One region of the Pseudarthrobacter sp. 1C304 genome, then DNA from elsewhere that is predicted to be linked to it. Evidence: riboswitches for the same ligand, from Rfam matches in the RefSeq annotation. Region 1 holds a riboswitch; each other region holds the start of a gene.
The links. A riboswitch is a leader RNA that binds a small molecule or an ion and turns the genes downstream of it on or off. The one in region 1 is predicted to bind S-adenosylmethionine.

Region 1 (4,858 bases):
TGCTGGAAGGTGGGGAGGCAGCCCATCAGGAAGGTGGAGACGCCCACCAGGATGATGCTGAGCTGGAGCAGCTGCTTGCGGCCGAACTTGTCGCCGAAGTGGCCGAAGACAATGCCGCCGATGGGGCGTGCAACGAAGCCGACGGCGTAGGTCAGGAACGCGGCGATGATGCCGTCCAGTTCGGTGCCGGAGTTCGGGAAGAAGATCTTGCCGAAGACCAGGGTGGCGGCGGAGGCGTAGAGGAAGAATTCATACCACTCGACCACGGTGCCGGCCATGGAGGCCGTTACTACTTTTTTGAGGCCGGACGCTTTGACGTCTTCCTCTTCCGGACGCCTGGCGGCGGCGTTTTGCGTACTCATTTCGACTCCTTTGGCGTCTCCGTCGACGCCCTATGGAACTCTGGGCAATGGGATACCTGTGATTTGTGACACTGGGGCATCATTCCCAACGAGTATGGACGCTCACGCCCTGGGCCTCAACGGCCATTAGTGCAGAGCCCATCTGCAAAATTGCACACGTGCGCCCCGGCGGCACACGCCCGGCTAGCCGAAGAAGTGCTGCCTGAGCTGGCTGCTGAGCTGGCCGATCTCGGTCAGGAAGCCGTCGTGCCCGATCGGCGCCTCGATGGTGTGCACGGCCACCTCGCCCGGCAGCGCGTCGGCCAGCGCGCGGGTCTGCGCGGGAAAATACAGCCGGTCCGAGTCGACGGCGGCCAGCAGGAATTGCGCCGTCGCCGGGGCCAGTGCCTTCGCAAGGGGGCCGCGGCCGCGGGTGACGTCGTGGCTCATCAGGGCCTCGGTGATGGCAATGTAGCTGTTCGCATCGAAGCGGCGGACCAGCTTGTTGCCCTGGTGGTCGAGGTAGCTCTCCACCTGGTAGCGCCCGCGCCCGGCGAGGGAGCCGGCTTCCAGCGGGGCCTCCGCGCCCTGGGCCTTCCGGCCGAACCGTCCGTCCAGCTCCGCGGCGGAGCGGTAAGTGATATGCGCTATCCGCCGGGCCAGGGCCAGGCCCGCTTCCGGCTGCTGCCCGCCGTAGTAGTCCCCGCCGTTGAAGTTCGGGTCCTGCCGGATGGCCAGGGTCTGGGCCTGGGCGAAGGCAATCTGCTCGGCGGTGCTGCTGGCGCCCACCGAAAAAACGCCGCAGCGCCGCACCCGGTCCGGATAGCTGACGGCCCATTCGAGGGCCCGGGCCCCGCCCAGCGAGCCGCCCAGCACGGCGTGCCAGGCGCGGATTCCGAGGGCATCGGCGAGCCTGGCCTCGGCCGCCGTCGTGTCCCGCAGGGTGACCAGCGGGAACCGGGAGCCCCAGGGCCGGCCGTCCGGCGCCGCCGTCGACGGCCCGGTGGAGCCGTAGCAGCCGCCCAGAATGTTGATCGAGACGACGAAGTACTTGTCCGTGTCCACGGGGGCGCCGGGGCCGGCCAGCTGCTCCCACCAGCCCGGCTCCTCGCTGGCGCCGCGCGTGACGTGGGTATCCCCCGTCAGGGCGTGTTCGATCAGGACCGCGTTGGTGGCCTCCGGGTTGAGGGTTCCCCAGGTTTCGTAGGCCAGCGTGACGTCCGGCAGCCGGGCACCGGATTCAAGCTCCAGGTCGCCGATCCGGACGTACTGGACTGTGCCGTCCGGCGCCGCTGTGGCGGGGAGGGCGGTGGTGGTGCTGGCAGGGGCACCCTGGCGGGTGGCGGCAATCGTCATGTGTAGACCTAACTTCGCGCTTGCCCACCGTCAGCTGACCGGCAGGCCAGGTCTTCACCCGGGGCACCCCGCCGCAAATGGAGGGTTGCCGGCCAGCAAGCCGGGGCTGTCGCTGGCACTCATGACCTGCACTGAGTTTACGAAAGAGGGCGGCGATGTGGCGAAGATTGTGACTTCCATGTGACGGCTGCCCCCTCCCGGCCTAGGCGTCCTTGGCTGCCCGGAACCCGGCTTCGAGGTCGGCCAGGATGTCGTCGATGTGTTCCAGGCCGACGGAGAGCCGGACGAGGCCCGGGGTCACCCCGGCCACCGCCTGCTGTTCCGCCGAGAGCTGGCTGTGGGTGGTCGACGCCGGGTGGATGACCAGCGAGCGCACGTCGCCGATGTTCGCCACGTGGGAGTGCAGCTCCAGGGCATCGACGAAGCGTTTGCCTGCCTCCGCTCCCCCGGCGAGGTTGAAGGCCACGACGGCGCCGGTGCCCCGGGGGCCGTACTGGCGCCCGCGTTCGTACCAGGGGCTCGATGGCAGCCCCGCATAGGCGACCGATTCGACGTCGTCCCTGGCCTCGAGCCATTCAGCCACCCGGGTGGCGTTGGCGACGTGCCGTTCCATGCGCAGGCTCAGGGTCTCGATGCCCTGGGCGATCAGGAAGGCGTTGAACGGCGAGACCGCCGAGCCAAGGTCGCGCAGCAGCTGGACGCGGGCTTTGAGGATGAAGGAGAGGTTGGCGCCAAGGGCCCCGTCCGCGCCGAGGTCCCGGGCGTAGACCAGCCCGTTGTAGGTGGGGTCCGGGGTATTGAAGCCGGGGAACCGCTCCGGGTCCCTGCCGAAGTCGAAGTTGCCGGAGTCCACAATGACGCCCGCAATGGCGGCGCCGTGGCCGCCGAGGTACTTGGTGGCGGAGTGCACCACGATGTCCGCGCCCCACTCGATCGGCCGGATGAGGTACGGCGTGGAGAGGGTGTTGTCCACGATCAGCGGAACGCCGGCCCCGTGCGCCACCGCCGAGATGCCCCCGATGTCCAGCACGTCTTGGCGGGGGTTGGAGACCACCTCGCCGAAGAACAGCTTGGTGTTGGGCTGCACGGCGTCGCGCCACTGCGCCAGGTTGTCCGGGTCCTCGACGAAGGTTACGGAGATGCCGAACTTCTTCAGCGTGTGTGCCAGCAGGTTGTAGGTGCCGCCGTAGAGGCTGGGGCTGGCCACGATGTGGTCGCCGGCCTCGGCGATGTTCAGGATCGCGAAGGTCTCCGCGGCCTGCCCCGAGCTCAGCAGCAGCGCCGCGAGCCCGCCTTCCAGGCTGGCCACCCGCTGCTCGACGGCGTCCTGGGTGGGGTTGCCGATCCGCGTGTAGATGGGCGCCAGCTCGGCGAGGGCGAAGCGGTTGGCGGCGCTTTCGGCGCTGGGGAAGACGAACGACGTCGTCTGGTAAATCGGCAGCGACCGGGCGCCGGTGGCACTGTCCGGCTCCTGGCCGGCGTGGATCTGGCGGGTTTCGAAGGACCAGGCATTGGACATCGGGAAACTCCTTGGGGACTGGGCCCAGACCGGCCCGGGGCCCAGAGGCCGGGGTCAGTGCTGGTGCCGCGCTTGCCTACCGGCGGGCGCCGGAGGGCCAGGTCTTCACCCGGGGCACCCCACCGCGATACGAGGGTTGCCGGCCAGCAAGCCGGGGCTGTGTGCTGGCACTCATGACCTGAGCCCAGTCTAGGAACCGGTTCCGGGCTCTGGATAGCTTTATGACGAACATGAAGCGGGGCGGGCTGCGGGCCCCGCCGGACGCCTGGGTTTCCTGCAACGGCGCGGAAAAGTGCCCTCCGGAAGGCTTCTGAAAATGACATCCCATCTCGGTAAGGATGACCTAAGCTGAGAGCCGCATCACAAAGTGCCAAGATGAGGGCATGCGCATGGATCACGTCTCTTACGCCTGTGAACAAGATGGCCTCGCGGCCACCACTGAAAGAATTGCGTCCGCCCTCGGCGTTGAAGCCGTGAAGGGCGGAGTACACCCCCGTTTTGGGACCCGCAACATGATCATCCCGCTCGCGGGACACAAATACCTGGAGGTCGTGGAGGTCCTGAACCACCCGGCATCCGACAAGGCCCCCTTCGGCCAGGCCGTACGCGCCCGGTCCGAGGCAGGCGGCGGCTGGATGGGCTGGTGCGTCGAGGTGGACGACCTGGCCCCGTTCGAGGAGCGCCTGGGCCGCGCCGCCGTCAACGGCAACCGGAAGTTCCCGGACGGCCGCGAACTGGTCTGGAAGCAGATCGGCATCCTGGGGCTCATCGCCGATCCCCAGGTCCCGTACATGCTCAAGTGGGAGGGCGACCCGGAGCTCCACCCGTCCAAGGCCTACGAGAGCCAGGTCAAGATGTCCGCCCTCACCATTGCCGGCTCTGCCGAGCGCGTCACCGAATGGCTGGGTGTTCCGGTGGAAAAGCCGCTGGAGGATGTGGCCGTGAACTGGCTGGCTCCCCGCGGGACGCCCGGCATCCTCTCCGTCACGTTTGAGACGGCCTCCGGAGCCGTCACCATCTGACGCTCCACCGCCCCACACTTCGGCCGCCATCAGCGGGTGCCAACGTCGTCACCCACCGATGGCGGCCGAATTCTTTTAAGCCCCAACCGGGCCCGGTCCGGCCCGTTGCGGGGCTCAGCCGAGGCCGATGGCTTTGCCAAAGAGGCTGAAACCGACGAACGCCACAATGTCCAGCACCGCGTGGGCAATCACCAGCGGCATGAGCCTGCGGGTCCGGGTGTAGACGACGGCGAAAATGACGCCCATGATGGCGTTGCCGATGAACGGGCCAAAGCCCTGGTAGAGGTGGTAGCTGCCCCGCAGCATGGCGCTGGCGAAGATCGCCGCGGGCATGGCCCAGCCGAGTTTGCCCAGCCGGTCCAGGAGGTAGCCCACCACGATCACTTCCTCCACGATCCCGTGCCGGACCGCGGACAGGACCAGCACCGGCACCGTCCACCAGTAGGCGTCCAGCGCGCTGGGGATGATCGCCGTGGTGATGCCGAGCGCCCGGCCCGCCGCGTAGAGGCCCAGGGACGGGATGCCGATCAGCGCCGCCAGCCCGAAGCCCTGCAGCAGGTCCCGGCCGGGTCGGTCAAAGTTCAGGCCGAGCCGCTGGAAGGCCGTTCCGCCGTGGCTGC
Region 2 (4,858 bases), on a different contig from region 1:
ACCGGATCCGGGACAAGCTGGCCGTCCTGATCGCCCTGAGCGCCAACTCCCCCTACTGGAACGGTGCCGAGACGGGGTTCGAAAGCTACCGCACGCAGGCCTGGAACCGCTGGCCCGGCTCGGGGCCCACCATGATCTTCGGCAGCCTGCCCATTTACCAGCGGCTGATCACCCGGCTGGTGGACAGCGGCGTCCTGATGGACGAGGGGATGGTCTACTTTGATGTCCGGCTGGCCCGGCATCATCCCACCGTCGAGGTGCGGGTCGCCGACGTCTGCCTCAGGGCGGAGGACGCGGCGCTGATCGCCGTGCTGGTCCGCGCGCTGGTCGAGTCGGCATCGCGGGAATGGAACGACGGCGTCGATCCGGCCCCCGTGCCGACCTTGCTGCTGCGGATGGCCTCCTGGCAGGCCAGCAACTGCGGATTGCGCGGGGAACTGCTGGACTTCGGCACGTTCACCCCGGCCCCCGCCGCGGACGTGGTCCATGCCCTGGTGGACTATGTGGCGCCGGTGCTCGAAGAGCAGGGCGAGCTGGACCTGGCCCGCGAGGGTGTTGCCCGGATCCTCGCCGAGGGCTCCGGGTCCCAGCTGCAGCGGGAGCCGTTCCACCCCGGCGGGCTCGCCGCCGTCGTCGAACGGGCCGTCGAGGTGACCACGGAGGGGACCGCGGCCGCGGAACCGGCTGAGCCCGGATCGGCCGTGGGCGCGCCCTAGACCTGCTTGAGCGCCTGGCCCAGATCGCGGATCAGGTCCTCGGCGTCCTCGAGGCCCACGGAGAGGCGCACCACGCCGTCGCTGAGCCCGATCGCCGCCCGGCCCTCCGGCCCCATGGCGCGGTGCGTTGTGGTGGCGGGATGGGTGATGAGGGACTTCGAATCCCCCAGGTTGTTGGAGATGTCGATGATCCGCAGCGCGTCCAGGAGCGCGAAGGCCGCCTCTTTCGCCGACCGCCCGCCCGAGGGGGAGAGCTCGAAGGTCAGCACCGTGCCGCCGGCCTTCATCTGCCGTGCGGCCAGCTCGTATTGCGGGTGGGACGGTAGCAGCGGGTATCTGACCCACCCGACCGCGGGCTGCGCCTCCAGCCATTCGGCCAGCCGCAACGCGGAAGCGGAGGAGTGGTTGACCCGCAGGGCCATGGTCTCCAGCCCCTTGGCCAGCACCCACGCGTTGAACGCCGAGAGCGCCGGGCCGGTGTGGCGCATCAGTTGCTTGACCGGGCCCTCGATGAACTCCTTGGTGCCCAGAATCGCTCCGCCGAGGACCCGTCCCTGGCCGTCGATGTGCTTGGTGCCGGAGTAGACCACCACGTCCGCGCCGAGCTCCCCGCAGCGCTGCAGCAGGGGAGTGGCAAAGACGTTGTCCACCACCACGGTGGCGCCGGCCGCGTGCGCCAGTTCGCTCACGGCGGCGATGTCCACGATCTCCTGCATGGGGTTCGACGGCGACTCGAAGAAGACCGCCGTCGTGGGTTCCGCCAGCGCCGCACGCCACTGCTCCAGGTCCGGGCCGTCCACAAAGACCGTCTCCACGCCCCAGCGCGGAAGGATCTCGTTGAGGATCACAAAGCACGAGCCGAACAGCGAGCGGGCCGCGACCACCCGGTCGCCGGCGGCCAGGAGGGCGCCGAGGGCGGTGAACACCGCGGACATGCCGGAGGCGGTGGCGAAGCAGGCTTCGGTGCCCTCGAGCAGCCGGAGCCGTTCCTGGAAGGTGGCCACCGACGGGTTGCCGTAGCGGGAGTAGACGAAGCGTTCGTCCTCGCCGGTGAAGGCGCGTTCCGCGGCGGCCGCGGACTCGTAGACGAAGCCTGAGTTGAGGAAGATCGGCTCGGCCGTCTCCTGAAAGCTGGTGCGGTCGAGCCCGCCGCGGACCGCCTGGGTGTCGGCGCTCCAGCCGGCGGCGTCAGGGTTGAAGCTCACTTAGTGCTTTCCGAGGTTGGTGGGCAGGCCGCGGTTCTTCCAGCCGTTGACCGTGCGGTCGCCGTGCCGGTCCGGTTCGCCTTCGAAGCCTTCAAGGACGTTGTAGGAGGTGAAGCCGGCCTCCGTCGCGGCGATGGCGGCGGCCACGGACCGGGCGCCCGAACGGCACAGGAAGACCAGTTCCGTGCCCTGGTCCTCGGGGGCCTGCTGCTTCAACTGCCGCTTCAGCTGTTCTGCGAACTGGGTGTTGGGGATGCCGCCGGCCAGGTTCCACTGGATAAAAAGGGGGTCGTTGCGCGTCGCTTTTGTGTCAGGCATGCCGATGTGCGCCCATTCACCCTCGGTGCGCACGTCCACCAAGATGGCGCCGTCCTCCAGCTTGGCCCACGCCTCCTGCGGGGTGAGGTCCCCGGCGTAGCTCACGCGTGGCCCTCGCCGTCGAACTCAAGATCGTCCACGGCATTGGCGACGGCGGCGTCGGCACTCGCGATCGCCGCCGGCAGCACCACGGCCTGGGCCACGATGACGCTGAGGCCGTTGTACGTGGCGGACGGGCTGCCGTGCAGCACGTAGCCCTCGGCCAGGGCGGCCGAGACGCGCTCGCAGAACGCCCGGTCATCGGGGCCGGTAAACAGGCGGTACGCCAGCTTCTCCTCGGCGGGTCCTGCGGGGGACGGGGCTGGTGCCACGCCGTTTCTATTACTGGAACCAGCGGGTGCGTCAGGCATGACGGATCTCCTTTTCTCTCACGCTTGCAGCTCGAATGGTCGATATGCCGAGTATTCACCTGAGGCACCCCGCCGCGAAAGGGAGGGTTGCCGACCGGCCAGTCAGGGCTTGGCGCCGGTTCTCATTACTCTCCACGAACGTAACACCTGCGACGCGGGCCGGCACCGCCGCAGCCGTCATCTTAAGTAACGGTCCCCGGCCTAACAGCAACGCGGGGTCACCTACGGCCCATCAGGAGGCCCCGGATGGGCGCCAAGTGACCCCGCGTTGCTTTGGAAGGCGGGGAGGGCTACTCGATGGTGGCGTAGAGCGCGTTGAGCTCCTCTGTGAGCTGCCGGCGGAGTTCCGGCGTGCCGATCTCCTTGCCGTCGATGTGGTTCACCGGTGCCAGCAGCCGGATGCTCGAGATCAGCCAGACGGCGTCGGCGTCGAACAGGTCGCGGGGTTCCAGCGGGCCGTAGCCCAGTTCCCAGCCGGCTGCTTTGGCCGCGGTGAACAGCGCCCCTTGCGACGTGCCGGGCAGAATGCCGCTGTCCAGCTGCGGGGTGATGAGGCGCCGGATGGTGCGGACCCCGCCGGCTCCGTCGTCAGAGGTCTCCAGGTGCGCCAGCAGCACGGTCGACGTCGGGCCCTCCAGAACCCGCCCGTCCGCCGAGGTGAAAATGACGTCGTCCGCGCCGTGGGCATGCGCGTACCGGAGCGCGGCCATGTTGACGGCGTAGGACAGGGTCTTGGCGCCCAGGAGCAGCCAGGGGGCGCGCTCGCCGACCTCGCTGTCGTACCCGCGGTCCAGCAGGATGACGTCGACGCCGGTTTCACGCTGCCGTCTGCCTGCCGGGCTGGTGGCGGAAGCCTGGACCCAGCACGTGGGTGAGCCGCCTTCGACGCCGCGGGTCACCAGCAGCTTGACCACCAGCTCGTCGTCGGCCGCCGCACCGGCCGCGGGTGCGGATTGGCTGCGGTACTCGCTGATGGCCGTGGCAATGGCGCGGCGCCAGGCGTCCTGCGCCGGGATGTCGAGCTCCAGCACCCGCGCGGATCCGGCCAGCCGGTCCAGGTGTGCCTGGAGTTTGCGGGGCTGCCCGCCGACGGCCAGCAGCGACTCGAAAACACCGTCGCCGCGGGTGGCGCCCTGGTCCGTCGCCATCAGCTGCGGCTTGGAGGAATCGGCCAGCCGGCCGTCCTGGAACGCGGGGTCGAGGAAGACCAGGACCGTGGCGGGGGCAGGGGCGGCAGCAGCAGGCGTCATGGCTTCAGCTTAGTGCGGCGGCGACGGGTTAGGATTTGAAAGTTGCCCGTTCCGGAACTGTTCCGCGGGTCTGGAACTTGAGGGGTTCGCCTGTGCTGTGGCCGTTTTCGCTGGCGGGGTCGCTCCCGTCCTGGGTGATCCTGATCCTCGCCGTTATCGACCTGGCCATCCGGGTGCTGGCGCTGGGCATTATTCCGGGAAACCGCCGCCCCACCACGGCCATGGCGTGGCTGCTGATCATTTTCTTCGTTCCGGCCGTGGGCCTGGTCCTGTTCCTGCTGTTCGGCAACTTCCGGCTCTCCCGCAAGCGCCGGGCGCAGCAGGAAGCCGTGAACACCCGCGTCCGCGCCGGCACCTCCCAGCTGGCAGCGCCGGAAAGCCAATACGATGGCCCCGAATGGGTGGCGTCCGCGGCCGAACTGAACAAGACTCTGGGCTCGCTGCCCATGGTGGACGGCAACGAAGTGGAGCTCCTGCCGGGCTACCCGGACTCGATCAAGGCGATGGCGGCGGCCGTCCGGGAGGCCGAATCCTTCGTCAACGCCGAGTTCTACATCCTCAGCTCGGACCATGTCACGGACGATCTGCTGACCGCGATGGAAGAGGCCGCGGAGCGCGGCGTCGAGGTCCGGCTCCTGTTCGACCACCTGGGGACCCTGCGTATCAAGGGCTACAGCAAGCTGATCGCCCGGCTCAAGGCCAGCAAGATCCGCTGGCGGCCCATGCTGCCGCTGCGGCCCGTGCACGGCCAGTGGCGCCGCCCGGACCTGCGCAACCACCGCAAGATCATGGTGATCGACGGCGAAATCGCCTTCACCGGCTCGCAGAACCTGATCGAGCCGTCCTACAACAACCCGCGGCACCGCAAGGTGGGCCGCGAATGGGTCGAACTGATGGCCTGCATGCGCGGACCGATCGTCAACACGCTTAACGTCGTCTTCGCCACCGACTGGCTGGGC
Region 3 (4,858 bases), on a different contig from region 1:
GGGCAGCTGGATCATTGACACACCGGGCATCCGCTCCTTCGGCCTGGCCCATGTGGACCCGGACCGGATCATGCGCTCCTTCCCGGACCTCGAACCCGGGACCGACGACTGCGAGCGGGGCTGCAAGCACGACTCCACGGCCGTCAACTGCGGTGTGGACGCGTGGGTGGCCGCCGGCCACGCGGGCGAATCCGGCCCGGCCCGGCTCGCTTCCCTCCGCCGCCTGCTGGGAACGGACCCGCGGATGGAAGCACAGGACGTCAAGGAACTGGGCACCGTCTCGTAGCGGGCAGCGGTGCCGCCTACCGCGCCCCTGCGCGGTTTGACGGTAGTTTGGAACCATGAGTCAACCCGCTTCGAGCTACAACGATGACCTGCGTCTTGCCCATGTGCTGGCAGATTCCGTAGATTCCCAGACCATGAGCCGCTTCAAGGCACTCGACCTTCGGATCGAGACGAAGCCGGATCTGACCCCGGTGACCGACGCCGACAAGTCCGCCGAGGAGGCCATCCGAGGCCAGCTGTCCCGTTCCCGCCCCCGCGACGCCGTGCTTGGCGAAGAGTTCGGCAGTTCCGGGCACGGCTCCCGCCGCTGGATCATCGACCCGATCGACGGGACCAAGAACTTCGTCCGCGGCGTCCCCGTCTGGGCCACGCTGATCGCCCTCGTCGACGAAGGCGAGCCGGTGGTCGGCGTCGTGAGCGCCCCCGCTTTGGGCAAACGCTGGTGGGCCGCCAAAGGTGCCGGCGCGTACACCGGCCGCTCGCTGGCGGCCGCCACCAGGCTGAGGGTCTCCAACGTCTCCCAGCTCTCGGATGCCTCGCTGTCCTACTCCAGCCTGGGCGGCTGGAAGCAGCGCGGCAACCTTGACGAGTTCATCGGCCTCACGGAGGAAGTCTGGCGCACCCGGGCCTACGGCGATTTCTGGTCCTACTGCCTCGTGGCCGAAGGTGCCGTCGACATCGCCTGCGAGCCCGAACTGAACCTCTACGACATGGCCGCGCTGGTGCCGATCGTCACCGAGGCCGGCGGACGCTTCACCTCCCTCGACGGCGAGGACGGCCCCTTCGGCGGCAACGCCCTCGCCACCAATTCCATCCTGCACTCCGAGGTCCTCAAGCGCCTCAACCCGGGACTGGACGACCTCCTCTAGCTCACCACCTCCAAGGATTCCCCAACCTCCCCATAGGAGCCTGTCCTCGACGGCGGCCCCACAGCCCGCCGCCAAGGTAGGGCATCTTTTTGGGAGGAGAGCAGCCTTGTCTGACACCGTTCACGCCCCGGTCCGCGGCGCTGCCGCAACAGCCGGGGCAGCCGGGGCACCCGGAACCGGGCCGGCGCTGCTGGTGCTGGTGGCGAAGTACCGGGACCTGGACCTCGAATCAGCCGCGGCCCTGCACGCGGCGGCCGCCGGGCTCGCACCGCACCTTGTCGCCGGCAGCACAGCCGTGGCCGCGTCCGTGGTCCTCGCCACCTGCAACCGGTTCGAAATCTACTGCGATGTCACCGCCGCGGCGGCGCGTGCGGCCGCCCGGGCAGATGTCCTCGGCGCGATCCACCGCTGCTCGGGGCTGCCCCGGAACCTCGTGTCGGCCCTCTTCGGGGAACTCCAAGGGGCCGCGGCCGCCGAACATCTTTTGGCCGTGGCCGCCGGCCTGGACTCGGTGGTGGTGGGTGAACGCGAGGTGGCCGGCCAGGTCCGGCGGGCGCTGGCCGCGGCGCAGGCCGCCGGAACGTCCAGCGGCCGGCTGGACCGGCTGTTCCAGGCCGCATCCCGCACGGCAAAGGACGTGGGGGCGCAGACGGCACTCAGCAGCGCAGGCGCCTCCATCGCCTCCGTTGCCCTGGACCTAGCCGCCGGGACCAGGCCGTCCGGGATCGCGGGGGCGTCCACCGTCCTCGTCGGAACGGGCGCCTATGCCGGCTGCCTGGCGGAACTGCTGAGGAACCGGAAATGCTCCGCCGTCTCCGTCTTCTCCCACTCCGGCCGCGCAGAGGCCTTCGCCGCGGCCAGGGGCGGCCGCGCACTCTCCGCCAGCGACCTGCCCACGGCAGTTGCCAACGCCGACCTCCTCATCGGCTGCAGCGGGGCGGGAGCCCGCATCGACGCCGCCGCCCTCGGCCGGTGGCGCGCGGACGCGGCGCATCCCCTCACCGTCATCGACCTGGCACCCAGCCATGACTTTGACCCCCGCATGGCGGACCTGCCCGGGGTGGAGGTCATCACGCTGGACTCGGTCCACCGCAGCGCTCCCCCGGCGGACGCCGAGGCCCTCCGCTCAGCCCGGGCGCTGGTCCGGCAGGCCGCCTGCCGTTTCAACGAACTGGACGCCGTCCGCGGGGCGGATGCCGCCGTCGTCGCCCTGCGCGGGCACCTCGAGGGGCTCCTCCGCAGCGAAATGGATCGCGTCAGCACACGGCACGGCGGGGACGTCCCGGCGGAGGAGGTTAACCGCGCCCTGCGGCACCTGGTGCGGCGGCTGCTGCATGCCCCGACGCTGCGCGCCCGGGAACTCGCCGCCGCCGGCCGGCAGGACGATTACACGGCGGCGCTGGACGCGCTGTTCGGCCTCAGCATTGCGGCCGCCGCGCAGACGCCGGGGGTTCCGGCGTAACAAACCGCTTCATAATCAGAGCGCGCCTTTCCGCCGGAAGAGCGATTGTCCTAGGCTCGAGAACAGGTCACGAGTGCCAGCGCTAAACCCCGGTTTGCTGGCCGGCAACCCTCCATTCGCGGTGGGGTGCCCCGGGTGACGACCTGGCCGGTCCGGAGCGGACCCGGCAAGCGCGGATCCCCGGTGCGTGGGGTCCTTTTCCAGCGAGGTCCCATGACTACTGCCACTTTCCCTGCCCCTGCCGCACTCCAGGCCGGCGGCCTTGCCCCGTCCGATGCGCGGTTCGACGTCGCCCGCCAGCCGCTCGCCGCTGTCACCGGGGCCGAGATCCAGGCACCGCTGATCCAGGGCGGCCACGTCCGGTACGCCAACCTGGACTACGGCGCGTCCGCCCCGGCCCTGTCCGTCGTCTCGGCCTACCTCAACGAGATCCTGCCCTACTACGCCAGCGTCCACCGCGGGGCCGGCTACGCCTCCCAGATCAGCACCTCCGTCTACGAAAACGCCCGCACGACCGTCCGCGACTTCGTGGGCGGGCGGCCGGACGATGCGGTGATCTTCACCCGGAACACCACCGATTCCCTGAACCTGCTGGCTGGCTGCCTTCCCGCCGCCGGCGGCGGTGAGCCCACCGGGGAGGTGCTGTACCTCGACATCGAACACCATGCCAACCTCCTGCCCTGGCAGCGGGTGCCGCACCGCAGCGTCATCGCCGCGCCGACCCTCGCCGGGACGCTGGAACTGCTCCGCGGCGAACTCGCCCACGGCGGCGTCAGTCTCCTGGCCGTCACCGGCGCCTCCAACGTCACCGGCGAGGTCCTGCCGGTCCGGGCCCTGGCCGCCCTGGCCCATGAGTACGGCGCCCGGATCGTCGTGGACGCCGCACAACTGGCCCCGCACCGGCGGATCGACATTGCCGCGGACGACGTCGACTACCTCGCCTTCTCCGGCCACAAGCTCTACGCGCCGTTCGGTGCGGGGGTCCTGGTGGGCCGTCCCGACTGGCTGGACGCCGGCACCCCGCACCTGGCCGGCGGCGGCGCCGTGCAGGACGCCCGCCTCGACACCGTCAGCTGGACCACGGGCCCGGCCCGGCACGAAGGGGGCTCACCCAATGTGCTGGGCGCCGCCACGCTGGCCCGGGCCACCCAGGTGGTGGCCGGCCTGGACCAGGACCAGTGGCACGCGCACGAGAACGCCATCCGGTCCTTCCTGGTCGAGGGCCTCGACCGGATCGACGGGGTGACGGTCCACCAGATCTTTTCGGACAGCGCCACCTTCGATGCGCCGGCAGGCAGTGGTCCCGCCAGTGGTCCCGGTAACGGGCCGGGCACGGGCACGATCGGCGTCGTCAACTTCTCCGTGGCAGGCTACGATGCCGGCCTGGTGGCGGCGTACCTGTCGGCGGAACACGGCATCGGCCTGCGCGACGGCCGGTTCTGCGCCCACCCCCTGCTCCGGCGCCTGGGACTTCCCTCCGGCTCCCTGCGGGCCAGCTTCGGGCTCGGGTCCCGGCTGGAGGACGCCCAGCGGCTGCTCGCGGGGATCCAGGAACTGCGGCAGTCCGGCCTCGGCTGGGACTACGTGGTGGACTCCGGGCGCTGGGTGCCCGCCAACGACACCCGCAGCTACCCGCACTGGGCGCCCAACACACCCGGGACGGCCGGCGCCGCCCCCTGCTCGCAAAACTGACACCCCGCAGGCTGATGTTCCCGCGGTATGACCGCCGTTCCATGGCAGGGTGTGAAAAAGGTGCGGTAAATTCGAAAGGTACCCATCCGGACCTGCCGAAGGAGAGCGCCCGTGGCACGCGGCGGCCCCAAACTGCATCACGAACGGCGCCACGAGCTGGGTCAGAGCTTCCAGGACGGCGGGGAGCACTATGACCGCGTCCGCCCGGGCTACCCCAGCGACTCGGCGGACTGGCTGATCCCCGCCGGCGCGCACGACGCAGCGGACCTGGGCGCCGGCACCGGGAAGTTCACCGCGCTGCTGGCCGGACGCGGCCTGCACACCGTGGCGGTGGACCCCTCCGCCGACATGCTGGAACAGCTCCGGCGGGCGCTCCCCGGCGTGGCCGCCGTCGAAGGCACTGCCGAACAGACGGGGCTGCCCGCCGCGGCGTTCGACGTCGTTACCGTTGCCCAGGCCTGGCACTGGTGCGATCCGCTGCTGGCCAGTACCGAGATCGCCCGGATCCTCCGCCCGCACGGCGTCCTGGGCCTGGTCTGGAACCAGCTGG

Region 2: linked by a shared signal. The riboswitch ahead of ACTWQD_RS15915 (DUF1737 domain-containing protein) and the one ahead of ACTWQD_RS10190 (bifunctional o-acetylhomoserine/o-acetylserine sulfhydrylase) in region 1 are both predicted to bind S-adenosylmethionine.
Region 3: linked by a shared signal. The riboswitch ahead of ACTWQD_RS04320 (aminotransferase class V-fold PLP-dependent enzyme) and the one ahead of ACTWQD_RS10190 (bifunctional o-acetylhomoserine/o-acetylserine sulfhydrylase) in region 1 are both predicted to bind S-adenosylmethionine.

The regions. Positions count from the first base shown of each region.
Region 1 covers NZ_JBQQCH010000004.1:150,290-155,147, forward strand. Annotated here, with positions in the region: gene ACTWQD_RS10180 (MFS transporter) at 1-362, opposite strand, end outside; gene metX (homoserine O-acetyltransferase MetX) at 546-1,697, opposite strand; SAM riboswitch class IV at 1,709-1,824, opposite strand; gene ACTWQD_RS10190 (bifunctional o-acetylhomoserine/o-acetylserine sulfhydrylase) at 1,900-3,216, opposite strand; SAM riboswitch class IV at 3,280-3,395, opposite strand; gene ACTWQD_RS10195 (VOC family protein) at 3,600-4,238, shown strand; gene ACTWQD_RS10200 (CPBP family intramembrane glutamic endopeptidase) at 4,353-4,858, opposite strand, start outside.
Region 2 covers NZ_JBQQCH010000009.1:142,584-147,441, reverse strand. Annotated here, with positions in the region: gene ACTWQD_RS15930 (glutamate--cysteine ligase 2) at 1-716, shown strand, start outside; gene ACTWQD_RS15925 (O-succinylhomoserine sulfhydrylase) at 713-1,921, opposite strand; gene ACTWQD_RS15920 (rhodanese-like domain-containing protein) at 1,922-2,344, opposite strand; gene ACTWQD_RS15915 (DUF1737 domain-containing protein) at 2,341-2,610, opposite strand; SAM riboswitch class IV at 2,665-2,779, opposite strand; gene ACTWQD_RS15910 (aminodeoxychorismate lyase) at 2,940-3,899, opposite strand; gene cls (cardiolipin synthase) at 3,992-4,858, shown strand, end outside.
Region 3 covers NZ_JBQQCH010000002.1:51,021-55,878, forward strand. Annotated here, with positions in the region: gene rsgA (ribosome small subunit-dependent GTPase A) at 1-286, shown strand, start outside; gene hisN (histidinol-phosphatase) at 342-1,154, shown strand; gene ACTWQD_RS04315 (glutamyl-tRNA reductase) at 1,261-2,616, shown strand; SAM riboswitch class IV at 2,682-2,795, shown strand; gene ACTWQD_RS04320 (aminotransferase class V-fold PLP-dependent enzyme) at 2,830-4,308, shown strand; gene ACTWQD_RS04325 (class I SAM-dependent methyltransferase) at 4,420-4,858, shown strand, end outside.